4 regions of the Neorhizobium descurainiae genome follow, and region 3 is predicted to be linked to each of the others. Evidence: predicted binding sites of a transcription regulator. Region 3 holds the regulator's gene; each other region holds the start of a gene.
The links. Region 3 encodes LexA, which represses DNA repair genes until DNA is damaged. Its sites were predicted from a motif close to TGTTCNNNNTGTGTTCNG; they were not measured.

Region 1: recA (recombinase RecA) is a predicted target of LexA. The motif match lies at 3,266-3,283, and genes of this name have one in related genera.
Region 2: ACMGE0_RS12995 (energy-coupling factor ABC transporter ATP-binding protein) is a predicted target of LexA. The motif match lies at 5,188-5,205, and genes of this name have one in related genera.
Region 4: ACMGE0_RS13255 (glycosyl transferase) is a predicted target of LexA. The motif match lies at 2,683-2,700, and genes of this name have one in related genera.

The regions. Positions count from the first base shown of each region.
Region 1 covers NZ_JBLFFK010000010.1:97,012-104,647, forward strand. The annotation lists gene alaS (alanine--tRNA ligase) at 1-1,949, opposite strand, end outside; gene recA (recombinase RecA) at 2,118-3,206, opposite strand; gene cckA (cell cycle histidine kinase CckA) at 3,450-6,170, opposite strand; gene ACMGE0_RS18280 (flagellar biosynthetic protein FliO) at 6,315-7,307, shown strand; gene dksA (RNA polymerase-binding protein DksA) at 7,396-7,636, opposite strand, start outside.
Region 2 covers NZ_JBLFFK010000006.1:68,285-75,920, forward strand. The annotation lists gene treS (maltose alpha-D-glucosyltransferase) at 1-1,187, shown strand, start outside; gene glgB (1,4-alpha-glucan branching protein GlgB) at 1,187-3,406, shown strand; gene ACMGE0_RS12985 (hypothetical protein) at 3,483-3,926, shown strand; gene ACMGE0_RS12990 (winged helix-turn-helix domain-containing protein) at 3,961-5,151, opposite strand; gene ACMGE0_RS12995 (energy-coupling factor ABC transporter ATP-binding protein) at 5,262-5,939, shown strand; gene ACMGE0_RS13000 (CbiQ family ECF transporter T component) at 5,936-6,541, shown strand; gene ACMGE0_RS13005 (biotin transporter BioY) at 6,572-7,135, shown strand; gene ACMGE0_RS13010 (acyl-CoA thioesterase) at 7,147-7,572, opposite strand.
Region 3 covers NZ_JBLFFK010000005.1:268,220-275,855, reverse strand. The annotation lists gene eno (phosphopyruvate hydratase) at 1-242, opposite strand, end outside; gene kdsA (3-deoxy-8-phosphooctulonate synthase) at 362-1,210, opposite strand; gene ACMGE0_RS12445 (VOC family protein) at 1,215-2,087, opposite strand; gene lexA (transcriptional repressor LexA) at 2,290-3,012, shown strand; gene ACMGE0_RS12435 (ComEC/Rec2 family competence protein) at 2,993-5,512, opposite strand; gene gltA (citrate synthase) at 5,801-7,090, shown strand; gene lpxB (lipid-A-disaccharide synthase) at 7,121-7,636, opposite strand, start outside.
Region 4 covers NZ_JBLFFK010000006.1:128,327-135,962, forward strand. The annotation lists gene ACMGE0_RS13235 (tetratricopeptide repeat protein) at 1-151, shown strand, start outside; gene ACMGE0_RS13240 (4-(cytidine 5'-diphospho)-2-C-methyl-D-erythritol kinase) at 151-1,077, shown strand; gene moaB (molybdenum cofactor biosynthesis protein B) at 1,074-1,622, shown strand; gene ACMGE0_RS13250 (hypothetical protein) at 1,619-1,936, opposite strand; gene ACMGE0_RS13255 (glycosyl transferase) at 2,111-2,629, opposite strand; gene ACMGE0_RS13260 (PA0069 family radical SAM protein) at 2,761-3,918, shown strand; gene rnhB (ribonuclease HII) at 4,178-4,846, shown strand; gene ACMGE0_RS13270 (GNAT family N-acetyltransferase) at 4,852-5,286, shown strand; gene ACMGE0_RS13275 (F0F1 ATP synthase subunit B) at 5,349-5,834, opposite strand; gene ACMGE0_RS13280 (F0F1 ATP synthase subunit B) at 5,840-6,487, opposite strand; gene ACMGE0_RS13285 (F0F1 ATP synthase subunit C) at 6,570-6,797, opposite strand; gene ACMGE0_RS13290 (F0F1 ATP synthase subunit A) at 6,865-7,617, opposite strand.

The sequences.
Region 1 (7,636 bases), on a different contig from region 3:
TCGTCGCCGTATTTCTCGCCGAAGAGAGCCATCGCGCCTTCCGCAATCGCATCGTCGACGCTCATCAGCCGCGTGTTGACCGGCGCATTCTGCAGAACTATGGCATTCGCCATGTCCTCGACTTTCTGCAGCTCCTCCGCCGTCATCGGCTTCGGATGCGAGACGTCGAAGCGCAGGCGCTCGGGCGCCACAAGCGACCCCTTCTGCGCGACATGCGTGCCGAGCACCTCGCGAAGCGCCTCATGCAGTAGGTGGGTGGCCGAATGGTTCGACCGCAGGCGCGAGCGGCGGTCGTGATCGACCGTCAGCGCCACGGCATCACCGACCTTCAGCATACCTTCCGCGACGGTCGCAGCATGGACGAACAGGCCCTCGCCCTTCTTCTGCGTGTCCGTGACGTTGAGCTTCGCATCGTCGGTGGCGATCACGCCGGTATCGCCCATCTGGCCGCCGGATTCGCCGTAGAACGGCGTCTGGTTGACGACAACCTGCACCCGATCGCCGGCCGATGCGCTGTCGACCGCCTTGCCGTCGCGCACGATCGCCTGGACGACGCCTTCGGCCGTTTCCGTGTCATAGCCCAGGAATTCGGTTGCGCCGAACTTGTCCTTGAGCTCGAACCAGATGGTCTCGGTCGCCTTGTCGCCGGAGCCTGCCCAATGCGAGCGGGCCTCCGCCTTCTGGCGCTCCATGGCGTCGGTGAAGCCGGCCAGATCGACGCCGATTTCGCGGGCGCGCAACGCATCCTGCGTCAGGTCGAGAGGGAAGCCATAGGTGTCGTAGAGCTTGAAGGCCGTCTCACCGTCGAGCATATCGCCCTTGCCGAGCGTATTCGTCGCATCGGAAAGAAGCGACAGGCCGCGTTCGAGCGTCTTGCGGAAGCGCGTCTCCTCCAGCTTCAGCGTTTCGGAAATCAGCGATTCCGCCCGCACCAGTTCCGGATAGGCGCGGCCCATTTCCTGCACCAGCGCCGGCAGGAGCCTGTACATGACCGGCTCCTTGGCGCCCAGCAACTGCGCATGGCGCATGGCGCGGCGCATGATGCGGCGCAGAACATAGCCGCGCCCTTCGTTCGACGGCAGAACCCCGTCGGCAATCAGGAAGGCCGAGGAGCGCAGATGATCTGCAATGACGCGGTGGCTGGCGCTGCCTTCCGCCTTGACCCTCATGACATCCTCGATGGTATCGGTCAGCGTGCGGAACAGGTCGGTATCGAACACGCTCTGGACACCCTGAAGAACGCAGGCCATGCGTTCGAGGCCCATGCCCGTGTCGATCGACGGGCGCGGCAGGAGTGTACGTTCACCCGGCGCCGTCTGGTCGAACTGCATGAAAACGAGGTTCCAGAATTCGAGGAAACGGTCGCCATCCTCTTCCGGCGAGCCGGGCGGGCCGCCCCAGACGTTCTCGCCCTGGTCGATGAAGATTTCCGAACAGGGGCCGCAAGGGCCGGTATCGCCCATTTGCCAGAAATTGTCGGAGGTCGGAATGCGGATGATCTTGTCGTCGGAGAAACCGGCGATCTTCTTCCAGAGCACAGCCGCTTCTTCATCCTCGGAATAGACCGTCACCAGCAGCCGGTGCTTGGGAAGATCGAAACCTTCGGTCACCAGTTTCCAGGCCAGCTCGATCGCCCGTTCCTTGAAATAATCGCCGAACGAGAAATTGCCGAGCATCTCGAAGAAGGTGAGATGGCGGGCCGTATAGCCGACATTGTCGAGATCGTTGTGCTTGCCGCCGGCCCGCACGCATTTCTGCGAGGTCGTGGCGGTCGAATACGGGCGCTTCTCCAGACCCGTAAAGACGTTCTTGAACTGCACCATGCCGGCATTGGTGAACATCAGCGTCGGATCGTTGCGCGGAACCAGCGGACTGGAGGCCACGACCTCGTGTCCGTTCTTTCGGAAATAGTCGAGAAAGGTCGACCGGATTTCATTCACGCCGCTCATGCTACGCCCTTTTTACCGCCGGATGCGGTCTTGTTATTCGAAAACCAAAGGCTTGTATCGTCCACGCCCCTGGCTGTCCAGACGAACGAGAAACCGGCCGCCCATCTTTCGATGGGCAGCCGGCTTGAAAAGCAGCGGCCGGAGAAGCTCCGAGTGCGACAGAACCGCTTACATTTCGGCAGCCATGTCGCCGTCCTCGGCGTCCGGGCCGCCGTTCTGCAGGAAGCGGTCTGCGATGAGGCCGGCGTTCTGGCGAAGCGACATTTCGATCTCGCGGGCGAGCTCCGGATTGTCGCGGAGGAAGAGCTTTGCGTTTTCGCGGCCCTGGCCAAGGCGCTGGCTGTTATAGGAGAACCAGGCGCCGGACTTTTCGACAATACCCGCCTTGACGCCAAGGTCGATCAATTCGCCGGTCTTGGAGACACCCTCGCCATACATGATGTCGAATTCGACCTGCTTGAAGGGAGGCGCCATCTTGTTCTTGACGACCTTGACGCGGGTCTGGTTGCCGACGACCTCCTCGCGCTCCTTGACTTGACCGATGCGGCGGATGTCGAGGCGGACCGAAGCATAGAATTTCAGCGCGTTGCCGCCCGTCGTGGTTTCCGGCGAACCGAACATGACGCCGATCTTCATGCGGATCTGGTTGATGAAGATGACCATGCAGTTGGAGCGGGAGATCGAGGCGGTCAGCTTGCGCAGCGCCTGGCTCATCAGGCGGGCCTGCATGCCCGGCAGATTGTCACCCATCTCGCCTTCGATTTCGGCGCGCGGCGTCAGCGCCGCGACCGAGTCGACGACCAGCACGTCGATCGCGCCGGAGCGGACCAGCGTATCGGTGATCTCAAGCGCCTGCTCGCCGGTATCCGGCTGGGAAATCAGAAGGTTCTGGAGATCGACGCCAAGCTTGCGCGCATAGACCGGATCGAGCGCATGTTCGGCATCGACGAAGGCGCAGATGCCGCCCTTCTTCTGGGCCTCGGCGATCGTCTGCAGCGCCAGCGTCGTCTTGCCCGAGCTTTCCGGACCGTAGATCTCGACAATGCGGCCCTTGGGAAGACCACCGATGCCGAGGGCGATATCGAGGCTGAGGGAACCCGTGGAAACCGTCTCGATCTCGACGATATTCTCGTTCGAGCCGAGCTTCATGATCGACCCCTTCCCGAAGGATCGTTCGATCTGCGACAGTGCCGCTTCCAGCGCCTTGCTCTTGTCCACCGCTTTATCCTCTACGAGCCGCAAACTATTCTGTGCCATCCGATCCCACCTTTAAGTTATTGCCGCCGCGCAAGCAATGAAGCAGCCGATAAAGGTGATGTACCCGCTTTGTTCTCATTTTGCAATGGCCGATCAACAGATTGACTTCAAATAATTATTCCAATTCCGTTCTCGTGATGTTCACGATCTGCCATATGTGGAAAATCCGCCAACGAAAACAATGTTTGGCGGCAATTCCAAGACGAATCGCGATGCTTAAAAAAACGGGAGGCGACCCTGCCCTCAGTCCGAATCGAGCATCTCGCGGACAGCCACGGCAAGCTGCTTCAGCGAGAACGGCTTCGGCAGGAAGCCGAACTTGGCGTCGGCCGGCAGGTTGCGGGCGAAAGCGTCCTCCGCATAGCCCGAGACGAAGATGAATTTCAGATCGGGATAGGATTTCCGCAGCTCGGTGAGCAGCGTCGGCCCGTCCATTTCCGGCATGACGACGTCGGAGACGACGATATCCACCTTGCCCTCAAGCTCCTCCATGATCTCCAGCGCTTCGGTGCCGGAGCCCGCCTCATGCACCGTATAGCCTCGCGTTTCCAGCATGCGCTTGCCGCCGCGGCGGACCGCTTCCTCGTCTTCGACCAGCAGGACGACCGCCGATTTGCCGGTCAGATCGAGGTCCTCGGCAGGCGGAGCGGACACGACGGGCGGCGGGGCGGCCTGCCCGCCCGAAGCATCGGCCGCGTGGGCGGCCTCCTGCACCACGACCGGCGTTTCCTGAACATAGCGCGGCAGGAAGATGCGGAAGCTCGTGCCGCGGCCGACTTCCGATTCCGGATAGATATAGCCACCGGACTGCTTGACGATGCCATAGACCATGGAAAGGCCGAGGCCGGTTCCCTTGCCCACTTCCTTCGTCGTGAAGAAGGGCTCGAAGATCTTGTCCATGATCTCCGGCGAAATACCCGTGCCGGTATCGGAAACCTCCACCATGACGAAATCCTCGGCCGGCAGGTCCGCCTGATGGAAACCCGCCGCTTCGCTGGCGGAGACATTGCGGGTCTTGATGAGGATCGTGCCGCCCTGGGGCATGGCATCGCGCGCATTGACGCAGAGATTGATCAACACCTGCTCGAATTGCGACAGATCGGTGCGGACGGGCCAGAGATCACGGCCGTAATCCACTTCCAGCTTCACGTTCGTGCCGGAGATCAGCCGGTCGACCAGCATGCGCAGATCGCCCACGACATCGGTGAGGTTCAACACCGCCGGCCGCATGGTCTGCTTGCGCGAGAAGGCGAGAAGCTGGCGCACCAGCACCGCCGCGCGGTTGGCGTTCCGCTTGATTTCCATCAGGTCCGCAAAGCTCGCGTCGGAGGGGCGCGCCTGCAAAAGAAGATGGTCGGAGGAAAGCAGGATCGCAGTCAGCACGTTGTTGAAGTCATGCGCGATGCCGCCCGCCAGCGTGCCGACCGCATTGAGCTTCTGGGTCTGCGCCATCTGGGTTTCGAGCGCCTTCTGCTCGGTCGTCTCGACGGCATAGACGATCGCCGCCTCTTCCGGCGCCTCGTCGCTTTCGTCGATGACGGCGTTCACATAGAAGCGCACGTAGCGGTTCTCGTCGCCCGGATGACGCGAATCGATCGGCGCGATATCGCCCTGCCGGTCCTTGGCGGCGGCGAGCGCCTGCATCAGCTGCTGGCGGGAATTCTCGTGCACGATGCGCTCGAGATCGGCGCCCGCCTCCACTTCGTCGCGGGACACGACCCCGGCAAATAGTTTCAGGAACGGCGCGTTGATGCGCAGGATTTTTCCGCCGCCGTCGACCGAGGCGATCGCCATCGGCGTATTGTTGAAGAAGCGGGTGAAGCGCATGGCGGAGGCCGACTGGTCGCCCTCGCCGCCCTTCGGCCGCGTCAGCACGATCGTGCGGCTTTCGCCGGGCGCACCGTCGCGGGTGGCGCTGACACTATGCACCAGCCGCACCGGCAGGCTCTGGCCGTTGGCACGGCGCAGATCGAGATCGAGCGTTTCGGTGCGATCGAGGCCGGGGGCCGCCTGCACGGACTGGATCAGCGCCATGCCCTCGCCCGCCACCAGATCGGCGACCGTCATGGAGCGCGGCACGAATTTGGTAAGGTCGATGCCCAACCATTCGGCCAGCGTGGCGTTCAGATAGAATATCTCGCCCTTCTTGCCGGCGGAGAAGAACCCGGCCGGGGCATGATCGAGATAGTCGATGGCATTCTGCAATTCGCGGAAGAACCGCTCCTGATCCTCGCGTTCCGAGGTGATGTCGCTGATTTGCCAGATATCGAGCTGACCTTTCCCCGTAGGTCCCAACAGACGTGCTTTCAGCCGATACCAGTGCGCGCCGGAACCATTGCCGGTGGCACGGCCGAGCGGCTGCAGAAGCCGGAATTCCTCATGGCCCTCCCGGCCCTCGCGCAGCGCCGCAGTCAGCCGGTAGAGCGCTTCGGTCGATTCGCGGGTTTTGGAGAGAAGCGCTTCGAGGGATTGCACGTTGCTCGCCTTGGTCGCACCGGTCATGCGGCCATAGGCGGCATTGGCATAGAGAATGCGGCCCCTGGGATCGGTGATCAGGATGCCGTCGGGATGATTGGCGAGAAAGCCGCGCGCCAGCTCGTCGGAGCGGGATTGCGGCATCACCTCGACAAAGCCGATGATGGAGGAGACCAGGAAGAAGATGCCGACCATCGCCAGGATGCCGAGAAGGCCGAGCACGACTTCATTGTCGAGCGCGTGCTGGAACAACACGAAGCCTGCGGCCACGCCGCAGAGCACGAGCGCCAGGAGAACGATCCGGATGATGGCGCCGCCGCGCGACCCGCGATCCACCAAGGGCGCTTCGTAGTTGCCGCCTTGCTGCAACTTCGTCATCAATTCCTCGCATTTCGGCCGGCGCCCCGGCCATGGATATTCCCGGGAACGAAAATCCCGCGATTCCTTCTTAGCAAGTTGCAGATGAAGCAAAAAGCTCCGCAAGTCCATAAAACCCGGGACAGTTTGCCGGCGCGACCTATCTTTGCCATTCCGTCCTGTATTTTCAGGCCGGGAGAATGACGGTCGGCGGCTTGCCTCGGCTGGAAAAAAGTCGTCTTTTTAAGGCAGCGTTCACATGAGGAGTGGCAAGAGATGTTCGAAGACCTGATGAGCGCCTATGGCGGCCGCCTCGTGATCGCGATCGTCGGCGTCGGCGTCGGCCTCATCCTGCTGATCGGCGTGCTGTGGATGATCCGCGGCCGCAACGGCCCCTCGCCTTTCGTGCGCGGCGGCAAGAACCGCCAGCCGCGGCTGCAGGTGCTGGACGCCGCCGCGGTCGACACGCGCCGCCGCCTGGTTCTCGTGCGCCGCGACAACGTCGAGCACCTGATCATGATCGGCGGACCGACTGATATCGTCATCGAGAGCGGAATTTCGATTGCCGCAACCGGCATGCGGGCAGCATCCGCGCCTGCCGCAAGCCGTTCTGCGCCTTCGGAGCCTCAGGATATGACGGTTCCCTTCTCCGCCATGCCGGTTGCCGGGCCGCGAACCGCTCCGGCCCAGCGTCCGGCACCTCCGGAGCTCCGCATCGAGCCGGCGGCGGAAAACCTTGCCGCCCGCGAGGCGCTTCGCCCCGCTCCCGCCGCCGCGCCGCCCTCAAAACCCCTTCCGCCGGCGCCGGCTTCGGAACCGTTATCCGCGCCACAAGCCGAGGCACCGGCCCATCAGGCGCCCGACGTGAAGCCCGAGCCTCTGCGGCCGATCGCAGCCCTGGCAGCCGCCAATGCCGCCGCGCATTCGCTCGACAACGCCGCCGAGGCGCTCGACGCCATCCGCGGCCGGGTCTTCCAGGAGGGCCCGGAGCCGCGCGTCGTGCCCATCAATTCCGCGACCGTGCCTCCGGCGCTGCAAACCGCCGCGGAGAAGCCGAAGCAGCTCGGCAGCGATTTCGAGCGAATCCTCGAACAGGAAATGGCCAACAATCTTGCCGCCCGCGAGGCCGCTGCATCCGGACAGCCGAACCGTCAGACGCTGCCGCGCAATCCTTCCGCGCCGCCGGTCACCGGTGCGACGCCAGAACCCTCCCTGCAGGCGGAAGTCGCGCGCATCTTCGGCGAAATGTCCGTCACCCGCGACAAGTGAGCAAGCGGCCGGCTCTATCCCATGCTGCCAATAAAAAAGGCACGGGGGTGACCGTGCCTTCTGAATTCGTTTTGGATAAATCGGGAGATTATTCGTCCCGGTAGACCTTTTCGCGGCGCTCGTGGCGCTCCTGCGCTTCGATCGACAGCGTCGCGATCGGGCGGGCGTCGAGGCGTTTGAGCCCGATCGGCTCGCCGGTCTCCTCGCAATAACCGTAGGTGCCGTCTTCGATGCGCTGGAGGGCGGCATCGATCTTGGAAATCAGCTTGCGCTGACGGTCGCGGGCGCGAAGTTCGATGGCTCTGTCGGTTTCGGAGGAAGCCCGGTCG
Region 2 (7,636 bases), on a different contig from region 3:
GCGAGCGCTCCGTCATTTCCGGCCGCGCCGGCACGCTGGAGTTTCTCGGCACGGACCAGCTCGACTGCCTGGGGGTCAACGACGACATGCCGGTTCGCTGGCTGTCGGCCGAACAATCCAACAGCTCGCTGATCATGGGCGATATGGCAATGGTGAAGCTCATCCGCCACGTCTTTCCCGGCATGCATCCGGAAGTGGAGATGACCCGTTACCTCACGAATGTCGGATACAAGAATACGGCGCAGCTACTCGGAGAGGTGGCCCGCATCGCGCCCGACGGCAGCCGTTACACGCTGATCATCGTGCAGGGCGCGATCCGCAACCAGGGCGACGCCTGGAACTGGATGCTCGGCAACCTGCGCCGCTCGATCGACGAGGTGACCGTGACCGGAACCGACGGCGAGATGGCGGACGAGCATTTCAAGCCGCTCGTCGATCTTGCGGCCACCATCGGCAGGCGGCTCGGCGAGCTGCATGTGGCGCTCGCCCAGCCAACCGACGACGAGGCTTTCAAACCGGTCTGGGCCACCGCCGAGGACGCGAGGAACTGGTGCGAGGCAGTGACCGTGCAGATTTCCGAAAGCCTCTCGATCCTCGCCGGCGCCATAGACGGTCTCGATCCGGAGCCGGCGCGCGAGGCGAAAGAGCTGCTCGCGCGCCGGGACGTCCTCACCCGGCTCGCGGCGCATCTTTCGCAAGCGCTCAACGGAACGCTGATGACGCGCAATCACGGCGACTTCCATCTCGGCCAGGTCCTGGTTTCGGAGGGTGACGCCTATATCATCGACTTCGAAGGCGAGCCGGCCCGCGACCTCGCCGAGCGCCGTGCGAAGACCAATCCGCTGCGCGACGTGGCGGGGCTCCTCAGATCGCTCAGCTATCTCGCCGCCTCGGCCGATCTCGACCGCGAGGTGGTGAGCGAGGTGGACGACGCCCGTCACAACACGCTCGTCGGCCGCTTCATGGAGATGGCGGAACCGGCCTTCCTGCAGGCCTATTTCGACGCGACCGAGAGTTCGGACGAATTGCGGATTTCGAACGAGGCCCGCGACCACATCCTCGACTTCTTCCTCCTCGAAAAGGCGGCCTACGAGATCGTCTACGAAGTGCGCAGCCGTCCCCATTGGCTGCCGCTTCCGCTTGCCGGTCTCTCGGCGATCGCATCGAGACTTCTGGAGACTGCCTGATGAGATACGAGCGCACGGACCTGATGATCGGCACGGTCCGCGAGGGCCTTCAGGCCCTGGTGGATGGGCGGCACGGCGACCCCTTCTCCATCCTCGGGCGCCATCAGTATGGCGAGCTCATCATCGTCCGTGCGCTCCTGCCAGGGGCGCTCTCGGTGGAGGTTGTCGAAGCCGGCACGAACAAGGTGCTGGCGGAGCTCGAGACCATTCATGAGGGCGGTCTGTTTGCCGGTGTGGTCGGCAAGTCAGGGGGCGGTACCGTTCCCTATCTCTTCCGTATCGGCTGGCCGGACGCGATCCAGGAGATGGAGGATCCCTATTCCTTCCCCCCGCTGCTCGGCGATCTCGACCTGCATCTGATCGGCCAGGGCACCCACTACGACCTCGGCCGCACGCTCGGCGCGATCCCCATGGAGATCGACGGCATCGAGGGCGTGCGGTTTGCCGTCTGGGCGCCGAATGCCCGACGTGTCTCGGTGGTCGGCGACTTCAATGCCTGGGACGGACGGCGGCACCCGATGCGGCTTAGGCCGCAGGCAGGCGTCTGGGAACTGTTCATCCCCCGTCTTACCCATGGCGAACGCTACAAGTTCGAGCTCCTCGACGGAAACGGCAATCTCCTGCCGCAGAAAGCCGATCCGGTGGCGCGCGCCAGCGAGGCCGCGCCCTCGACCGCTTCGATCGTCGCCTCCTCGAAACCCTTCCGCTGGAGCGACGAGGACTGGATGCGCAAGCAGAGCGCCAGCCGATCCGGCGAAGGGGCGATCTCCATCTACGAAGTGCATCTCGGCTCATGGCTCCGGATCAGCGAGGAAGGCAACCGTTCGCTCGACTGGGTGGAGTTCAGCCAGAGGCTCATTCCCTATGCGCAGAACCTCGGCTTCACTCACATCGAGATGCTGCCGATCATGGAACATCCCTTCGGCGGCTCCTGGGGCTACCAGCCGCTCGGCCTCTTCGCGCCGACCGGCCGCTACGGCACGCCGGAGGATTTCGCCTATTTCGTCGACCGCTGCCACCAGGCCGGCCTCGGCGTGATCCTCGACTGGGTGCCTGCGCATTTCCCGACCGACGTCTGGGGGCTGGCCCGCTTCGACGGCACGGCCCTCTACGAGCACGAGGACCCGCGCGAGGGCTTCCACAAGGACTGGAACACGCTGATCTACAATCTCGGCCGCAACGAGGTGAAGGGTTTCCTGATCGCCTCGGCCCTGGAATGGCTGGAGCATTTCCACGTGGACGGCCTTCGCGTCGACGCGGTCGCTTCGATGCTCTACCGCGATTACAGCCGCAACGAGGGCGAATGGATTCCCAACCGGTACGGCGGGCGCGAGAACCTCGAAGCAGTGGAATTCTTCAAACATCTGAACAGCATCATCCACGATCGCTGCCCGCATGCCTTCACCGCAGCGGAGGAATCGACCGCCTGGCCGAACGTGACGAAAAAGCCGGAAGACGGCGGCCTCGGCTTCGATTTCAAATGGAACATGGGATGGATGCACGACACGCTGCATTACATGCAGGACGACCCCGTCTACCGGCAGTATCACCACCATGCCATGACCTTCGGCATGATCTATGCCTATACCGAGCGTTTCATGCTGCCGCTCTCCCATGACGAGGTGGTGCACGGCAAAGGCTCCCTTTTCGGCAAGATGCCCGGAGACCATTGGCAGAAGCTCGCCAATCTTCGAGCCTATTACGGCTTCATGTGGGGGCATCCCGGCAAGAAGCTGCTCTTCATGGGCGGCGAGATCGCGCAAGGTGCCGAGTGGAGCCATGACGGCTCCGTCCACTGGGACCTGCTCGACCAGCCGGGTCACGCTGGCGTGCAGCGGCTGATCGGCGACCTGAACGGCCTTTACCGCGCCGAACCGGCGCTGCAGTTCGGCGACCTTCATCCGGAAGGCTTCGAATGGGCGGTCGCCGACGACGCGGCAAACTCCGTCTACGGTATGTTGCGCACATCCGGGGACCGGTCGTCCCATATTCTGATCGTCTCGAACATGACGCCCTTGCCGCGCCACGGCTACCGCATCGGCGTTCCAGCGGAAGGCCGCTGGGAAGTGGTGCTCAACACCGACGCGGAAATCTACGGCGGGTCCAATCTCGGCCAATCCGAAGCCTGGACGGAGCCCCAGCCGGCGCATGGCAAGGCGGTTTCCGTGTCGCTCGTGCTGCCGCCGCTGGCGACGATGTTTTTGAGGTGGCCGCGGTAGAGGGTTGGCATTTCGCGAGCTTGTAAGTCTCAAACTCTCGGCCTATCTTGCAGGTTGAATACCGAGGATATCGAAAATGGCCGAAGAGATGGATTTCGAGCGTCAGATGCTGAACCGGATGTCGGCGCTTATCGATGTTATTCAACCGCTTACCAATCAAGTCGGCAGACTGACGGATGGGGTGGGACGCTACGATGCCGAGTTTGAAAAGCTTCATAAGCAAAACAACCTGCTTCGGCAGGATATGATCGAGTTGCGATCAGGCCAGACGCAGTTGAAATCCGAACTTACTCAATTGAAATCCGACGTGACATCTCGGCTCGACGCGATCACAATACGGCTCGAAGAGATCGAAAATACCGGCGAGAAAAACGCTGCTGCAATCCGCGCCTTGGCAGCAGATGCCGTCTTGCAGCACAATGCGATCTTGAATGCCCTGCAGGAAAGCAACAAAAACGATATATCTCTACGAGAATTGGAAGAGCGGATCGTCAATCTTGAGCGCCGGATGGGAATATAACCATTTCAATCCGGTCGACCCCTCTACATAGACGTCAGTTACGCCACCCCTCCTGATACGTAACCTTCTCGACCCCGGCGAAACGCGCGACGCGCAGCAGTTCCGCCTCCAGCTTCTCCAGACGTCCGGCAGAAGCGCGCACGCCCTTTTCCAGCCATAGCCGCTTGACGTCGAGCGCATCAGCCTTGCGGTCGGCCTTCATGTCGATGCGGCCGATCATCCGGTCGCCTTCGAGGAGCGGAAAGACGTAGTAGCCGTATTGCCGCTTCGGCTCCGGCACGAAAACCTCGATGCGGTAGAAGAAGTCGAAGAGCCGTTCCGCACGATCGCGATTGCGCAGAAGCGGGTCGAAGGGGCTGAGAACCCGCACGCGCGCCGGCGGCTCCGGGATGTCGCCGAGGTTTTCCGGGAAGCCCGCAAAGGCGAATGACGGGCGCGGCTTGCCGCCATTGGCGGAGCCGATCAGCACCTCGGTCAGTTCGCCGCGATGATCGGTCACCCAGTCCTTCGCCTCCTGTGGCGTGACGAGATCCCAGAAGGCGGCGATCTCGCCGGAGGTCGCAAAGCCGAGCCTTTTCAGCGCGCTGCGGCAGGCCCAGTCGATGAATTCCGCATGGCTCACCTCCGGCTCGTGATGGCGCGGCGGAATGACCCGCTCCATCAGGTCGTAGATCTTCTGGAAGTTGGTGCGGCCGGCGATCGCGAGCTTGCCGGTGTGCCAGTAATATTCGAGCGCCGTCTTGTTCGGATGCCAGTTCCACCAGCCACCGGACTTGTGGTCCTCCACCTTCATGTCGCGCGACATGATTGAGCCGTTCTCCGCGATATGCCGGAACGTCTCCTCGAAGGCCGCGTCGAAACCCTCGCCGTGCCATTTCCTCCAGCGCTCGGCGATGATCGGCTCGCGGCGGCGAAAGCGGTGCTTCCAATAACGGAAAAGACGCGCCGGAACGATCGATGCGTCATGCGTCCAGTGCTCGAAAAGCTCGCGGTCCTTTTCCAGAAGCGCGGTCAGATGCTCCCGCTTGTAGGTCTGGTTGCGCGAGAACAGGATCATGTGGTGGGCGCGCTCGACGGTCGCGATGCTGTCCACCTGGACGAAGCCGAGGTCGTCGATCAATTGCAGGAGGCCGGCCTTGGTGAGCGCGCGGCCGGGCGGGTCGGAAAGCCGCTGCCGTTCGAGGAAGATTTTTCGCGCCTGATCGTTCGGAATGAGAATCGACATGCGCAGGAGACTAGAATGCCGTCGCCGCAGATTCAATGTTCATGTTTGGTTCCGAATTCCCCTCGCCCGCCTTCCGGTCTATAGAGCGCTCCAGACATCGAGGGACAGGTTTGGACATCCGTTTCGAACAGGCCGAAGCGCGTTTCGAGGGACGCACCGTGCTTCATCCGCTGACGCTTTCGCTTGATCAGCGCCGGATCGGCGTGATCGGCCTCAACGGCTCCGGCAAGACGACCTTCGCGCGGATGATCAACGGCCTCGTCGTGCCGGCTGCCGGCCGCGTTACCGTCAACGGCTTCGATACGGCAAAGGACGGCGACAAAGTGCGCGCCGAGGCCGGCTTCATCTTCCAGAACCCGCAGAACCAGATCATCCTGCCGATCCTGAAGGAGGACATCGCATTGGGCCTCAAGGGCCGGAAACTTCCGAAGCAGGCGACGGAGGCGGCGGTCGAGGCCGTACTTCTCCGGTTCGGCATTTCCCACCTTGCCGACAGGCGGGCGCACGAGCTTTCCGGCGGAGAATTGCAGCTTGCGGCACTCGCCTCCGTGCTCGTCACGAAACCCGAAATCCTGATCCTGGACGAGCCGACCAACCAGCTCGATCTGAAAAACCGCGATCTCGTGGAGCGCACGATCGGCGGCCTCGACGAGAATGTCATCGTCATCAGCCACGACCTTTCGCTGATCGCGGATTTCGACCGGGTGCTGCTGTTTCATGAGGGCAAACTCGCCGCCGACGGCATTCCGCAAGAGGTCATCGCCCGGTACCGGGAAATCGCGGCATGAAGACGCTCTATGTCGAGGGCGATACTTTTCTCCACCGGCTCCCGCCGAGGGTGAAGCTCGTGGTGCTTGCGCTTTCGAGCCTCCTTCTCTTCCTGATCGATTCGCCTCTCTTTCTCGCGGCCGCCGCCACCTGTGGCGGTGGCATCTATGCCTCGCTCGGACTTGGATGGCGCCAATCCTTCTTCCGGCTGCGGCCGATCCTGCTGACGATCGCCATCGTCGCCCTCTTCACGCTCGTCCTCAACAGCCCCGGCCAGGCGCTCATCGTCCTGCTGCGGCTGACGGCGCTGGCCCTCCTGGCGGCAGCCGCGACGGCCACCACGAGCACCGGCGATTTCATCGACGAGATAACCCTGGCGGCCCGGCCGCTGGAACGGGCGGGCCTCATTCGAGCCGCCGATATCGGCCTTTCGATCGGCCTTGTGGTGCGTTTCGTGCCGGAGGTTCTGACCCGCTACCAGGCCATCCGGGACGCCCACCACGCGCGAGGGTTGAAGCCCCGGCCATTGACGCTCGCGGTCCCCTTGATCATCCTGACGCTGCGAAACGCCGACGAGATTGCCGCCGCCATTGACGCCAGGGGCATCCGGGCGCAAAAGTGATTCATTATCAGCATTAAGGAATCCTGTATCATGTCCACCCGGGATCTCGTTCTGGCCGCCCTGTTTGCCGCCATCATCGTGGCGCTCGGCCTGGTGCCGCCGATCATGCTCGGCTTCATTCCCGTGCCGATCACCGCCCAGTCGCTGGGCGTCATGCTGGCGGGCGTCATCCTGGGGGCGAAGCGGGGCGGCTTTGCCGTGCTTCTCGTCCTGCTGCTCGTCGCGATCGGCCTGCCGGTGCTTTCCGGCGGACGCGGCGGGCTTGCCACCTTCGTCTCGCCGACCGCGGGCTATCTGGTCGGCTGGTTCTTCGCAGCCTACGTCACCGGCTATCTTGCGGAGCGCTTCGTGGACCGCTCCCAGAGCGGCATCGTGCAGACCGCCGGCTTCTTCCTTGCCGCGCTCGCAGGCGGCGTCGTGGTGGATCATGCGCTTGGCGTGGCCTACCTCGCCTACGGCACGGGCACCGGCCTAGTGACCGCTTTCATGGGCGATCTCGCTTTCGTCCCGGGCGATGTGCTGAAAGCCCTGATCGCGGCTTTCGCCGGTCGCGCCGTCATGGCCGGCTATCCGCTGCTGCCGCAGCGGGCCTGATCGAGACAGGCTCAGTCCAGATACTGATAGAACCAGTCGCGCAGGTCTTCGGGCAGCGCGACCGGCTCCCGGCTTGAAGGATCGTGCGCCGTCCAGACGATCTCGGCCTCCGCCACCGCCTCCTCATCGCGCAGCATGTGCACCAGGAAGGCCGCGGACTTTCCGCCGATCTTGCTGACGCCGACATGCATATGCACGAGGTCGCCGAGCCTCAGCGCCGCATGGAAGGTGCAGGTGATCTTGCCGATGGTGAAGAAGGGATCGCCCTTCTGGGGCTTGCGGCGACGCCAGAATTCCGCCACGGCCTCCTCCGCCCGGACAACGTAAGCCGACCGCGACATTTCCCCATGCATGTCCACGTCGCGGAACGGGACACGGAATTCCTGCGATTTGACCGTATCTTTAGCCACCACGCCCTCTAGGTTGAATATCCCCATGTAAGACCATTCCTTCGATCCAAACAAGCGGAGGCGCAAGGGGATTCGCCTTGAAAAAATACGG
Region 3 (7,636 bases):
AAGCCGCCGATCGCATCGAAGATCTCGGTGTTGACCGCCTCGACCGCCTTTTCCACGCCCTTGCCGTGGTAGCGCTTGCCGCCGTCGCGCAGCTCGACCGCCTCATGCGCGCCGGTCGACGCGCCCGAGGGAACGGCCGCACGGCCAAAAGAGCCGTCTTCGAGATAGACATCCACTTCGACGGTGGGGTTGCCGCGGCTGTCGAGGATCTCGCGGGCGATGATATCGGTAATGGCGGTCAAAAGACTCTCCCTGGCTTGGACGTCGGATTTCTATGGTTCGAGGTCACTGAAAATGTCTCATAGTCAATGACACGAAAATTACAATGCGGCCGCTTTTCGCGCTTTTTCAGGCGGGCGGTTCAGGCAGCCTTGGCGACGGCATCGAAGGCCAGCAGCTTTTCGAGCAGCCGCGGCATGTCTTTCAGATGCACCATGTTCGGGCCGTCGGAGGGCGCATTGTCCGGGTCTTGATGCGTCTCGATGAAGACGCCCGCGACACCGACGGCGACGGCCGCCCGCGCCAGGGTCTCGACGAATTCCCGCTGCCCGCCGGACGAACCGCCCTGCCCGCCCGGCTGCTGCACCGAATGGGTGGCGTCAAAGATGACAGGCGCGCCCAGCGCCGCCATGATCGGCAGCGAGCGCATGTCGGAGACCAGCGTATTGTAGCCGAAGGAGGCGCCGCGCTCGCACAGGAGCACGTTCGGATTGCCGCTCTGGGTGAATTTGGCCAGCACGTTCTTCATGTCCCACGGCGCCAGGAACTGCCCCTTCTTGACGTTGATGACGCGGCCGGTCCTGGCTGCGGCGACCAGCAGATCCGTCTGGCGGGAGAGGAAGGCCGGAATCTGCAGGATGTCGACGGTCTTCGCGACGACCGCGCATTGTTCTTCCGTATGGATGTCGGTCAGCACCGGAAAGCCGAATTCCTTCTTCAGATCGGCGAAAATCTCCATGGCGCTTTCGAGCCCGATGCCGCGCTTGCCGGAAATCGAGGTGCGGTTCGCCTTGTCGAAGGAGGACTTGTAGACGAGACCGATGCCGAGCTTGCCGCAGAGCTCCCTCAGGGCACCGGCCATCATGAAGGCATGGTCGCGGCTTTCCATCTGGCAGGGGCCGGCGATCAGCGAAAGGCGCGCATCCTGCGCAAACAGCACCTTGCCCTCCCCTTCGCCGACCAAGACACGCGGATTGGCGGACACTTCCATGAGACTATTCCTCGAAACCGAACATGACGCCCTGGCCGGGCGCCGCCTGCACCAGGACACGGCCTTCCCGGCGGACGAATGCGACGTCATTAGCAGCAAGGGTGATCTCTGTCACGGCAAGATCGGCCGTCTTGAAGAGGATCGCCCGGCCCCGGAGCCCCCCGGCATCCGGCACCGGCGCGAGCGCGAATTCCGCCTCAAGGTCCCGGTCTTGCGCAATGCGGATGCGGGCATTGGCGGCGGCAAGCCTGATGACGGACGGTTCGATCTCCGCTTCCGTCATCAGCACCTGCTCCATCAGCGGCGTGAATTCGGAAGGCACCGGGGCTGAAAGAACGATCTCGCTCAAACCGGTGACCGCGTTGGCGTGGCGTTCCAGCTCGCCGCGATCGGCCGGCAGCGGGTTGATGCGCTGGGCGGAGAAGAGGAAGAAATCCGGCGTGCGATCGTCGCCCGCAAAGGCCAGCCGGAAGCTTGCCTCGGTTTGCGAACCGTCCGGCATCCTCACGCCGCGGGAGAATTCCAGCATATCGCCTGCCGAAACGCCCCTGAGCTTGAAGCGCTGGTGATCGGCGGCGGCATCGACGGTGGCAACCGCGAGCGCGGAAAAGCCCTGCCTCACCCTTGCCTTGCGGAAAGCAAGATCGCGCGCGGTGAAGACATTACCGCGCTTGGCCGCCGCAGACGCGTGACGGCGGTTGGCGATCGCCAGCGGCTCGAGATAGGCGCCGTCCGAGAGGAACACGCAGGCATTGGCCGTGCCGAACGGATGAAACGCATCGGCTGCCACAGTAAAACCAAGCTCGGAAAACCGCGAGCGCGCAAGCGCCAGCTGCGCCACCGGCAGGACGAGATGGTCGATCGATCTTGCATTCACGCGATGGCCCCCAGAATGCGGTACAGCAAAAACTACATTGGCAGCGGACCGGCTCCGCGCAAGTGGCGAGAAAAGAGATATGTGGCGTTCTTCCATGAAGAAAAAATCACCATACTTCACCAAAATTTAGGGACTTGCGGAACACATATGGAACATATAGTGTCCGTTCTGGATTTGTTTCCGACTCTCAGGGTGCCAACACATGCTCACGCGCAAACAGCAGGAATTGCTTCTGTTCATTCACGAACGCATGAAGGAATCCGGCGTGCCGCCTTCCTTCGACGAGATGAAGGATGCGCTCGACCTCGCATCGAAGTCCGGCATCCACCGGCTGATCACGGCACTCGAGGAACGCGGCTTCATCCGCCGCCTGCCGAACCGGGCGCGGGCGCTGGAAGTCATCAAGCTGCCGGAAGCCTATCAGCCGAGCCTGCAGCCACGCCGCGGCTTTTCGCCGAGCGTCATCGAAGGCAGTCTCGGCAAGACGCAGCCTGTCGCCGCCGTCCCTGCAAAGCCGGCTGCGAACGACGACGTCTCCAGCGCCACCACGGTTCCCGTCATGGGCCGCATCGCGGCGGGCGTGCCGCTCTCGGCCATCCAGAACAACACGCATGACATCGCCGTGCCGGCCGAGATGCTCGGTTCCGGCGAACACTACGCGCTGGAGGTCAAGGGCGACTCGATGATCGAGGCCGGCATTCTCGACGGCGACACGGTGATCATCCGCAACAGCAATACGGCCAATCCCGGCGATATCGTCGTGGCGCTGGTGGACGACGAGGAAGCGACGCTGAAGCGCTTCCGCCGCCGCGGCGCCTCGATCGCGCTCGAAGCCGCGAACCCGGCTTACGAGACCCGCATCTTCGGCCCCGACCGGGTGAAGATCCAGGGCAAGCTCGTCGGCCTCATCCGCCGCTATCACTGATCAGCGGCCGGAGCGCTTCCGGCAGCGCCGAGTTGAATGTCTGGCTCCGCCAGTCGTAATGGCGGTGTCGGGTCCAGGGACGGTCCCGGCCGGCCATGGCGGCATGGATCCGCCAATGGCGGATCTCCCTGGCGCCGTTGAGAAATACTTCGAGGGCGCCGGTCCTGCGCAGCGTATCGCCGTTGATCATCAGCGCGCCGGAACGGCAGCGGTCGAAGCGGGCGCGTGGCGCGATGACGAGATCGGCCGCATCGCAGGCCGCGCCGGCATAGCGACCGTCCTCTACGGACGCGACGATGACGCCTGCGGCGGTCCTTGTGGCGCACCAGATGCGGGGCGTGCAGATGAAATGGCCGGCAGGCGCCTCCCTGATGCGGGCTCGGGCGGTTTCGATTTCCTCTGCGGTCAGGTCACGCCGTTCGGCCGCCCCGGCATCCGGGGATTTCGTCCCGGAAGATTCGGCATCGGGCGACCTGTCCCTCGGCGGTGACATTTCCGGCTTTACGGGATCGCCAATGAGAAGCGCGCGCTTCCATTGGCCGTAGATGAAATCCGGCGGGCGGCTGCGGTTCGCCGCAACATTTTCTCCGTTCACCAGCGCAACCATCGTGCCGTCCTCGGAAACCAGCAGATCCGGGAGGGGTTTCGAGCGCTCCTGCCAGGAGAGCAGCAGGGCCGCGGCGAGGAACGGAATACCGACGAGCCGGAGCCTGGTTCTGAGCAGCGTCAACAGAAGAAAACCCGCGGTCGCCACCGCGAGGAACCCGGGATGCTGGCGGCCGATGCCGACGTCGCCGCCCCAGGCCGCCACGTGCTTGGCGATCGCGATCACCGCCTCCAGACCGAGCCCCATGAGCTTCAGGAAAGGCGCGTCCAGCCCGAAGGGCATCAGCAGCATGCCGATCAGCCCCATCGGCATGACCACGAAGGAGATGACCGGCATGGCGGCGAGATTGGCGGCCAGCCCGTAGGTCGCGATGCGATGAAAGTGCTCGACGGAAAAGATCGCCGTAGAGATGCCGCCGATCAGCGATGTCACGAAGATGCCGGCGGCGAAATTCCAGGAGGCCAGAACCGGCGTCACCGCAGGGTGACGGAACGGCAGCGGCTCCGGATCGCGCTTTTCCGCCCGATGTTTCCAGAGCGCGTAGCCGGCAACCAGGGCTGCGGTCGCGGCAAAGGACATCTGGAAGCTCGGGCCCAATATTTCCGAGGGCGAGATGGCGATGATGACGAGGGCGGAGAGCGCCACGTTGCGCAGGCTGATCGACGGCCGGTCGAAGAAGACCGCGACGAGCATCACCGCCATCATGATATAGGCCCGTTCCGCCGAGACCCCGAAGCCGGAAATCAGGTAATAGGCGGTCGCCATGAGAAGCGCGCCGAAAGCGGCGATCTTCTTGACTGGATAGGCCTGCGCGAAACCGGTGAAGAATGAAAGCGCGGTGCGGACGCCGACGAAAAAGATGCCGGCGGCGAGCGCCATGTTGAGCCCCGAGATCGCGACGATATGGGCAAGCCCCGAAAGGCGCAGCGCCTCGGTCGTTTCCTCGGAGATCGCCCGCCGCTCGTCCGTCACGATCGCGGCGGCGAAGGCGCCGGCGTCACCCGGCACCGCCTCGCGGATACGGGTCGCGATCGCGCTGCGCAGATCGAAAAGCCGGCTTTCGACTTCCGCAAACCAGGCGCGCGGGGGCGCCGGGCCCGCCTCTCTTTTCGGCGCGCCGTAGAAGAACCCGACGGCACCTATACCGTCGAAATAGGAGGAGAAGGCGAAATCGTTGAGCCCGGGCAGCGCCGGGCCCGACGGCGGCGAGATGCGTACCCGGCCGCCGATCGTCTCGCCGGTTTCGGCCGGCTCGTGGCGAGCCCTCGCAAGCAGCGACACCCGTTCCGGCGGACGCTTGACCTCGGGATCGGCCGTCCGTTCGACACGGACCACGTAGCGCCAGCGCCCATCCGCATCGACCTCGCGTCTTTCGACCACGCCAGCCAGCGCGGTCGTCACCGGCGAATCGAGAACGACCGTGTCCCGCCGCCAGGCTTCAAGCTCCGCCAGCATCATGCCGCCGAGAAAAAGGGCCATGCCGAGCGGAAGGAAACGCATGCCGCCGGCACGGTGCCGAGTGACGACCGCAAGCGCGGCAAAGATGCAGAAAGCCAGAAAGAACGGCCAGAAAGCCGGGTCTCGCGGCAAGGCGAACCAGCACGCGGCGCCGGCGCCGACAAGAACAGGAACGAAGAGGAAGGCATGTCCGTGCGCGGCCTCCTCCGCGAGCATCGCCGGACTGTTGCGCCAGAAGCGACGCAAGGGGCCGAGCCCGCGCCGCAGGGAACTTCCCTGCGCGCGGACTGCCGGCAGCCTCTCGTAGACCGGAACGGGCGCGGGATCATGAAAAGCGTCCGAGTCGGATGCGCCTCCGCTTGGCAGCCAACCGGGCGGCCGGGAGGTCGGCCTCCGCACCTTTGTCAGTTTCGGAAACGCAGTGTCTTCCGACATGAAACGCCCAGCCCGCCCCGTCGCCAAACATGCGACAAATGCAACCTGCGCGCTTCCCGGCACGCCGTCAACCGCCCAGGAAATCTCGGCAATCCGGACGGGTCGAACCACCCTGCAACAGGAAGTTGGATATCCAAGCAAAAGCCGCGGCCCGAGAGATTTTCGCGCTGCACAAAATGCCGCCAGGACAGCTTGGCATCAGCTTTAGGATCATATAGCAAGGCATGGGACGCTTAATTCTTGTGGCGCTTTTTGGGCGCCACGCCGCCAAAAGGTTGGAGGATCAGCATGACGGATAAAAGCGCAAATGTGGTACTGGGCGACAAGAAAGTCGACCTGCAGGTAAGGTCGGGTTCCATCGGTCCGGACGTGATCGATATCGGCTCTCTCTACAAGCAGACCGGTGCCTTCACCTACGACCCGGGCTTCACCTCGACGGCCTCTTGCGAATCCAAGATCACCTATATCGACGGCGACGAAGGCATCCTGCTGCATCGCGGCTACCCGATCGAACAGCTTGCCGAGCACGGCGACTTCCTGGAAACCTGCTATCTGCTCCTCTACGGAGAACTGCCGACCGCGGCACAGAAGAAGGATTTCGACTACCGCGTCACGCACCATACCATGGTGCACGAGCAGATGAGCCGCTTCTTCACCGGCTTCCGCCGCGACGCCCATCCGATGGCCGTCATGGTCGGAACGGTCGGTGCATTGTCGGCCTTCTACCACGACTCGACCGACATCACCGACCCGCATCAGCGCATGGTCGCTTCGCTGCGCATGATCGCCAAGATGCCGACGATCGCGGCGATGGCCTACAAGTATCACATCGGCCAGCCGTTCGTTTATCCGCAGAACAATCTGGACTACGCTTCCAACTTCCTGCGCATGTGCTTTGCCGTTCCGTGCGAAGAATACGTGGTCAATCCGGTTCTTGCGCGTGCCATGGACCGCATCTTCATCCTGCATGCCGACCACGAGCAGAACGCCTCGACCTCGACCGTCCGCCTCGCCGGCTCTTCGGGCGCCAACCCGTTCGCCTGCATCGCGGCCGGCATTGCCTGCCTCTGGGGTCCGGCGCATGGCGGCGCCAACGAAGCGGCCCTCAACATGCTGACCGAAATCGGCACGGTCGACCGCATTCCGGAATATATCGCCCGCGCCAAGGACAAGAACGACCCGTTCCGCCTCATGGGCTTCGGCCACCGCGTCTACAAGAACTACGACCCGCGCGCCAAGATCATGCAGAAGACCACGCACGAGGTTCTCGGCGAGCTCGGCCACAAGGACGATCCGCTGCTGCAGGTCGCCATGGAGTTGGAGCGCATCGCGCTCACCGACGAATATTTCATCGAGAAGAAGCTCTACCCGAATATCGACTTCTATTCGGGCATCACGCTGAAGGCGATGGGCTTCCCCACCACCATGTTCACCGTGCTCTTCGCGCTCGCCCGCACCGTCGGCTGGATCGCCCAGTGGGCCGAAATGATCGAGGACCCGGAGCAGCGCATCGGCCGTCCGCGCCAGCTCTATACCGGCGAGCCAAAGCGCGACTACCTGCCGATCTCCAAGCGCTGATCGAAGCGGGACGCAAAACAAAAAACCCGGTCATCGCTGACCGGGTTTTTTCCTGTCCAGAAGTTCGAGGACGACACCGGCGGCGGCTTCGCCCGGCGGCACCGGCACCTGCAGCCGTCGCCAGGTGAGATCGAACCCTTCCGTCATGGCGCGCCGCTGCGCCGTATCCGACGAAAGGCGCTCGACCCAGCGGCACAGGCTGCCTGCCCGCACCACCTCGTTGAAATATTCAGGCACGACGGGATAGTCGGCAATCAGGTTCGGAAGCGCGCCGGACCAGATCCTGATCCGCTTCGACATCAGCGTGATCAGCCAATCCGCCTGATAGGCCGAGACGACCGGCACGTTTGACAAAGCCAATTCGAGGATGACGGTTCCGGATGCCGCGATCGCCGCATCGGCTTCCGCGAAAGCTGCCCATTTGCTCTCGGCGCCGACCGAGATCTCCGGCCGGACCGGCAGGCTTGCCGCCATCTCGCGCACCAGCTTTTCCTGGCGCGGCACGGTCGGCAGCAGGAAACGGGCCGGGCCGTTACGCGCGACGAA
Region 4 (7,636 bases), on a different contig from region 3:
CTCCGAAGGAGAGGACGTCAACCGCGAGCATATCAAGGAAAAGATCGAGAAGGGCCTGCCGCCGCTCGATCCGAACCCGACGACCGCCCGCAGCCAGGCCGATCCCGTTGCGCCGCCTCCGCCGCCGGCAGCTCCCGACAAGAAGTCCTGATGCTTTCCGACACGTTTCGTGAAACGAGGCCCGCCGACGAGGCGGGCCTTTTCGAATTGGCGCCCGCCAAGATCAATCTCGCACTGCATGTGACCGGCCAGCGGGCCGACGGCTATCATTTGCTGGAAAGCATCGTGACTTTTACCGATACGGGCGACCGGCTGGGCTTTGCGGCGGCGGAAGCGGACGACTTCGCCGTTTCCGGCCGGTTCGCCACGCTCGTGCCCGCCGACGCCGAAGGCCGGCACGGCAATCTGGTGCTGAAGGCCCGCGACCTGCTGCGCCGGGCGTTGATGAACAGGCGCGTCGCGGCACCGCCCGTCGCCATCCATCTCGAAAAGAACCTGCCGGTTGCAGCCGGGATCGGCGGCGGTTCGGCGGATGCCGCCGCCACGCTGCGCGGCCTGCTGCGCTTCTGGAATGCCGGCCTGCCGGAAGAAGAGCTTGCGGCGCTTGCCCTGTCGCTCGGCGCGGACGTGCCCATGTGCCTCAAGGGCGGGGCGCTGATGGCAAGAGGCATCGGCGAGGACCTGACGGCGCTGCCCGCCCTTCCCTCTTTTTCGCTCGTGCTCGGCAATCCGCTCACCGGCGTTTCGACGCCGGACATCTTCCGGCGGCTGGCGCGCAAGGACAATTCTCCGATAGGGCTGCCGATCGGGACTTTCGACGGCGACTGGCTCGCTTTCCTGAAGACGCTGCGCAACGATCTCGAACCGCCCGCCCGCTCGCTGTTGCGCGAGATCGACCAGATTTCCGGCATGATCGGCGGCGAAGGTGCGGTGCTGACGCGCATGTCCGGTTCGGGGGCCACCTGTTTCGGGATATTTCCTTCCCCGGAAGCGGCCAGAAAAGCAGCGGAAAACCTTAACGGCCAGAAGCCGGACTGGTATTTTCAGGCGGTTGAGACCGTGGGAACAGGATCATGAGCAGGATCGACGAAACCCGTCCCTTCATTCCCGTCGGCATTGCCGTGCTGACCGTCTCGGACACGCGCACGCCGGAGAACGACAAGTCCGGCGACACGCTCGTCGCAAGGATCGCCGAGGCCGGCCACCGGCTGAAAGCCCGCGCCATCGTGCCGGACGACAGGGAACGCATCGCGGGCCAGGTGCGCGACTGGACGCTCGATCCGGAAATCGACGTGGTGATCACCACCGGCGGCACGGGCTTTACCGGCCGGGACGTGACCCCGGAAGCGCTGGAACCGCTCTTCGAAAAGCGGATGGACGGCTTTTCCGAAGTCTTCCACCGCATCTCCTACGACAAGATCGGCACCTCGACGATCCAGTCGCGCGCCACCGGCGGTGTTTCGAATTCCACCTTCATCTTCGTGCTGCCGGGCTCGCCCGGCGCCTGCAAGGACGCCTGGGACGGCATTTTGAAGGCGCAGCTCGACTATCGCCACATGCCCTGCAATTTCATCGAGATCATGCCGCGGCTCGACGAGCATCTCAAACGTGGCTCCAACTAGCTCCTCGTGCCGGGCAGAACCGGGATCGTTTGCCAGCTTTCGCCGCTGAGAAGGATGCAGTTCAGGCCTCCGGCATTGGTCACCAGAAGGGTCCAGCTGCCGTTCTCGCCGACATAGATCTCGATGATCGTCTTCGGGTTGACGAGCCCCGCGGCGGAGAGCTTCTCGGCATAGTTGCTGGAGAGAAACTCGACGATTTGGGAGTGCTCCGCGCAGCCGAGAACGGCCTGTGAGGCCGCGGCCGCCGGATATGCGACCAGCCCCGCCAGAAACAGGATAGCCTTGATGGGTCCGCGGACCATGCTGCGTTTCATGACGCACCTCCTTTCGCCGGAAGTCCGGCAGAAGAGGAGTGTTCCGCTGACCTGTTCTGCCGTGAACCGGCATTTCGCGGCCAACCGCCAAACATGCATCGCGGGCTGCGCCGCAATGCAATTATGACTCCAACCGCGCTCGATTTCCATCGATATCGCAGGCAGCTTGCCGCATCAGCGTGCCGCGTGCGCGACCCAGGCGGGGATCATCTCGCTGGCCAGCTTCGAAGCCTTCTGCCCCTTGGCGAGCGCCTCCAGGTCCATGCCGGACTTTGCGAGCGCGATCGCCTGCCGCTTCGGCAGCAGAAGGCCGTATTCCAGAGGCGGGACCGCACGACCGATGCGCTTGAAGAACGGCAGCCGGTACGTCCGCGACGGGGCGAACCGCGCCGGCTGCCTGTTGAGCGCGATATATTCCATCACCTCGTCGATCCAGCCCGCCTGCGGCCGCGCGCCCGGCTGGGCCAGAAGCAGCCATTCGCCGCGGGCGCTGCGCAGGATATCCTTGATGTCCCAATGGGTGTGAAACCGGCAGCCGGCCGCATCCGCCACGCGGGAGGAACCGTCCCGCGAGCCGTGATCGAGCACGACAACATCGCTCACAAGGCCTTCCACCGCGCCGGAGACGAGCACCGATAGGGTCTGCGCCAGCTCCGATTCCTGGTCGCGGCATTCCATGATGACAGTCAGCATTCCTGACATGTACCGCATCGCAGCAGGGAACGCCAGAAACGGTTTTCAAAATTTGTTCTTGCAATGTTCTCATTTTGCGGCTAGGAATTTAATCCATCAGGAACGGGGAAGTTTCCCCGTCAGGAGCACCCATGAACGAGCTGTCCCAATTGCGGCAGGCCGCTTTCGCGCCTGCTCATACGGCCGATATTGCCGATGCGCTGGTGAAGTCGTCCGGCCTGCGGATCGAGGTCGAGCGGCGGCGCGGGCGCGGCGCGGGCCTGAACCCGAGCGGCCGTTTCGAGGAGGAACGCCGCGAGGCCTTCGACGACGGCTGGCAGACGATCGAGGAGCTCGAACCGTTCAAGACCGAGGTGCAGGTGGAAAAGCCGCGCACGGCGATCACCCGCAACGAATCCCCCGACCTTTCCTTCGACCGCTCGATCAATCCCTATCGCGGCTGCGAGCACGGCTGCATCTATTGCTTCGCCCGTCCGACGCACAGCTATATGGGGCTTTCCCCGGGGCTCGATTTCGAATCGAAGCTCTTCGTCAAGCCGGACGTGCCGAAACTGCTCGAACGGGAGCTCAGCAAGCCGGACTACAAGGTCCGGGCGATCGCCATCGGCACCAATACGGATCCCTATCAGCCGATCGAGCGGGAATGGCGCATCATGCGGCAAATCCTCGAAGTGCTGCAGAAGGCCAATCATCCCGTCGCGATCGTCACCAAGTCGGCGCTGATCACCCGCGACATCGACATCCTCTCCGATATGGCTTCGAAAGGGCTCGCCAAGGTCGGCATTTCCGTTACCACGCTCGACCGCAAGCTTGCCCGCACCATGGAGCCGCGCGCCTCGACCCCTCCCAAGCGCCTCACCGCCATCAAGGCGCTGACCGATGCCGGCATTCCGACAGCGGTCATGGTGGCGCCCGTCATCCCGGCGCTCAACGACCACGAGATCGAGCGCATCCTGGAAGCGGGGCACGCGGCCGGCGCGGCCGAAGCAAGCTATGTGCTGCTGCGCCTGCCGCTGGAAGTGAGCCCCCTCTTCCGCGACTGGCTGCTGCAGAACTATCCGAACCGCTACCGGCATGTCATGTCGCTCATCCGCTCCATGCGCGGCGGCAAGGACTACGATGCCGAATGGGGCAAGCGGATGAAGGGCGCCGGACCCTATGCCTGGCAGATCGGCCGGCGCTTCGAGATGGCCACCAAGCGGCTCGGCATGGTGCGCCGCGGCCTGCCGCTGCGCGACGACATCTTCATCCGGCCGGACGGCGGCGGCATCCAGCTTTCGCTGCTTTAGGGCGGCCCAGCCTTTTTCGCGCGCCTGCAGGTCGGCGGGAAGCAGGGTCGGGCTCCAGAATTACAACAACATTCGGGCATGCAGACCCCGGATTTCAGAATTGCAGTTTTCGGCACGTTTCCGCCTCCGTCTCGTGCCGGAATCTCCCCGGTTCCACCGCCGCCCCAGTCGGAGCGCGCTTCTCGACCTCGGTGGATAGCGACGCCGCATCGCTTGTCCGGGGTTGCAGGAGATCGGGTCGGCGTGCGAGGTTGCCGCCATGTTGCCTCGCACGTCACCCGATTCTCCGATGCTCTTCGAAGAAGTGCCGCTCGTTCCGGACTTCAGCCTGGAACTGCTTGCACGCAAGGCCGGTCACTGGCCGGTCGCCGGGACGGACGAGGCAGGGCGCGGCCCGCTTGCAGGCCCGGTGGTCGCAGCGGCGGTGATCCTCGACCCGGACAATATTCCGGACGGCCTCAACGATTCCAAGCAGCTCACCGCCGCTCAACGGGAAATCCTGTTCGAGGCGATCATGGCGACGGCGGAGATCTCGATCGCCGCCTCCGGTCCCCGCCATATCGACGAGCGCAACATTCTGCGCGCGAGCCTCGACGCCATGCGCCGGGCGGTGGCCGGCCTTGCCGTCACGCCGTCCTACGTGCTTGCCGACGGCCGCGACGTGCCGCAGGGGCTCTGCTGCCCCGGCAAGGCGGTCATCCAGGGGGACGCCCGTTCCGTCTCGATCGCCGCCGCCTCGATCATCGCCAAGGTCACCCGCGACCGGATGATGGCCCGTGCCCATGCAGTATTTCCGCTCTACGGTTTCGCGAACCACGCGGGCTACGGCACGCCGCAGCACCGCGCCGGCATCGAAGCGCACGGCCCCTGCCGCCTTCACCGCATGAGTTTCCGGCCGCTTCGCAAGGACGACCTGCCGGAGGCGTAAAGCCCATGGACATCCGGTTCCGTCTCTTTGCCGAAACGGACTTGCCGGAATACCGGGCCTGGTTCGCGGATGCCGAACTCAATCATCGTATCTCCTATCCTGACGACATCTGGTTCCGGCATGTACATCAACCGGAAAATGCCTGCTGGGCCGTCAGTGACGAGCATGGGCTCGTCGCCGTATTGCAGGTGGATCGGGAGGGCGGGACCGGCTATCTCGATATCGCCCTCCGCCCCCACCGGCGCCGCCGCGGCCTCGGGACGGCGATGCTGAGCGCTTTCCTTGGAGCGCCGGGACGCGCTTACGAGATCATCGAAGGCCGCATCTCTCCCGATAACGCTGCGGCCCTTGCCCTTGTTCGCCGCTGCGGCTTTACCCTTCTGCCTGACCTTGACGACGACGGATTTGTCCGTGCGCTTTACGCCTCTCCGAATGCGTAGATCTTCCAAAACGAAAAGGCCGGGTTTTCGCCCGGCCTTTGGAAGTCCCTATCTGATCGCAATCAGTTCAATCGCGACTGCACCTTGCCGACGGCATCCTTGAAGAGCGTGTCCTGGGTGGCGGCATCCGCCTTCCTGGCGATGACGCTTTCGGCAGCGGCAATCGCCAGGTCGACCGCGGCGGCGCGTACGGCGCCGATCGCCTCGGTCTCGGCCTGCTTGATCTTCTGCTCCGAGAGCGCGTTGCGGCGGGCGACGAATTCCTCCGTCCTCTGCCGGGCTTCCTCGGTCAGAGCCGCAGCCTCGCGCTCGGCATGCGCGACGATCTGCGCCGCTTCCGCTTCGGCTTCCTTGCGCTTGCGCTGGTACTCGGCGAGCAATCCCTGCGCTTCCTCGCGCAGGCGCTTGGCTTCGTCGAGCTCCTTGCGGATGTTGTCGGCGCGCTCGTCGAGCGACTTCGCCATCATGCCCGGCACCTTGAGGTAGACAATCAGAACGAAGAAGAGGATGAGGCCGACGAGGGCGAAAAAGGTTGCATCGAATGCCATCTCGATCAGGCCTCCGTCTTCGCGGCCGCAACCGCAGCCTTGATATCGTCGCCGTTCGCCTTGGCGCCGATCAGCTGATCGACGATGGCGGAGGCGGTTTCTTCAGCGATCTGGCCGACCTGAGCAAAGGCTTGCGCCTTGATCTCGCCGATGCGGGTTTCGGCAGCGGCGAGCTTGCCGGAAAGTTCCGCCTCGATCGCGGCACGGTCGGCGGAAGCCTTGGTCTTGGCAGCCTCGCGGGCGGTCTCGGCGATGTTATGGGCCTTGGAACGGGCGGCAGCCAGTTCCTTTTCGTAGGTCTCGACGGCAGCGTCCGCTTCCGATTTCAGGCGGGCGGCCTCGTCGAGGTCCTGGGCGATCCGGTCGTGGCGGTGTTCGAGAATGCCGCCGACGCGCGGAACGATGACCTTCTTCATCAGGAGATAGAAGAGGCCGAAGGTGATGACGAGCCACAGGATCTGCGACGGAAAATGGGTCGCGTCGAAGGGCGGGAAGGTGCCGCCGCCGTGCTCGCCTTCATGGGCGACGCCGGTTTCGGTATGCACTTCGCCAGCCGGCGCGGCATGCGTATCGCCCGCGGGCGGGTTACCCGGCGCTGCAGGCGTTTCAGGAGCGGCCGGCGCGGTCTGCGCATATGCCGAGGTCACGAACATCATCACCTCCAGGTGTATTCCAAATGCGAAGGATCACGGCGCGCTCGTCCGAGCGGCCGCGATCCCGATGCCTGGCCAGGTATCAGACTGCGTAGAGCAGCAGGAGAGCGATGAGCAGCGAGAAGATGCCCAGAGCTTCCGTAACGGCGAAGCCGAATACCAGACGGCCGAACTGGCTGTCAGCGGCGGACGGGTTGCGCAGGGCACCCGAGAGATAGTTGCCGAAGATGTTGCCAAGGCCAAGAGCCGTACCGGCCATGCCAAAGCAAGCCAGGCCTGCACCGATGAACTTTGCTGCTTCCGCTTCCATGAGAAACTCCTTCGAAATGGTTGTTGCGGCTGATGACTGACGCCTCAGGACGCCAATGTCGTTATCCTTAGTGCCCGCCGGGGTGGATCGCGTCGTTGAGGTACATGCAGGTCAGCACCGCAAAGACGTAAGCCTGGAGGAAGGCGACGAGGAATTCGAGACCGGTCAGGGCGACGGTCATGATGAGAGGAAGGACTGCACCGCCGATGCCGAGCGCGCCAAGGCTTCCGAGCGAGGCCACGAAGCCTGCGAACACCTTGAGCGTGATGTGGCCGGCCAGCATGTTCGCGAAGAGACGAACGGAGAGCGAGACCGGGCGGGACAGGAACGAGATGATTTCGATCGCCACGACCAGCGGCAGAAGCGCGCCGGGAACCCCGCTCGGCACGAAAAGCTGCAGGAAATGCAGGCCGTGCTTGTAGAAACCGTAGACGAGGACCGTGCCGATGACGAGCAGCGCCAGCGCGAAGGTGACGATGATCTGGCTGGTGATGGTGAAGAAATAGGGGAACATTCCGAGCATGTTCGCGGTCAGCACGAACATGAACAGCGAGAAGACCAGCGGGAAGAATTTCATGCCCTGGCTGCCCGCGCCTTCGCGCAGCATGCCGGCGATGAATTCGTAGGACATTTCGGCGACCGACTGGGAGCGTCCCGGGATCAGCCCGCGCTGCGAGGTCGCGAAATACAGGAAGCCGGCGGCGCAGGCGACGGTGGCGACCATGAAAAGAGAGGCGTTGGTGAAGGAGAAGTCGATGCCGCCGATCTCGATCGGAACGATCTTGCTGATCTGGAACTGATGGATCGGATCGTTTGCCACCGTCTACCTCTTTACCTTC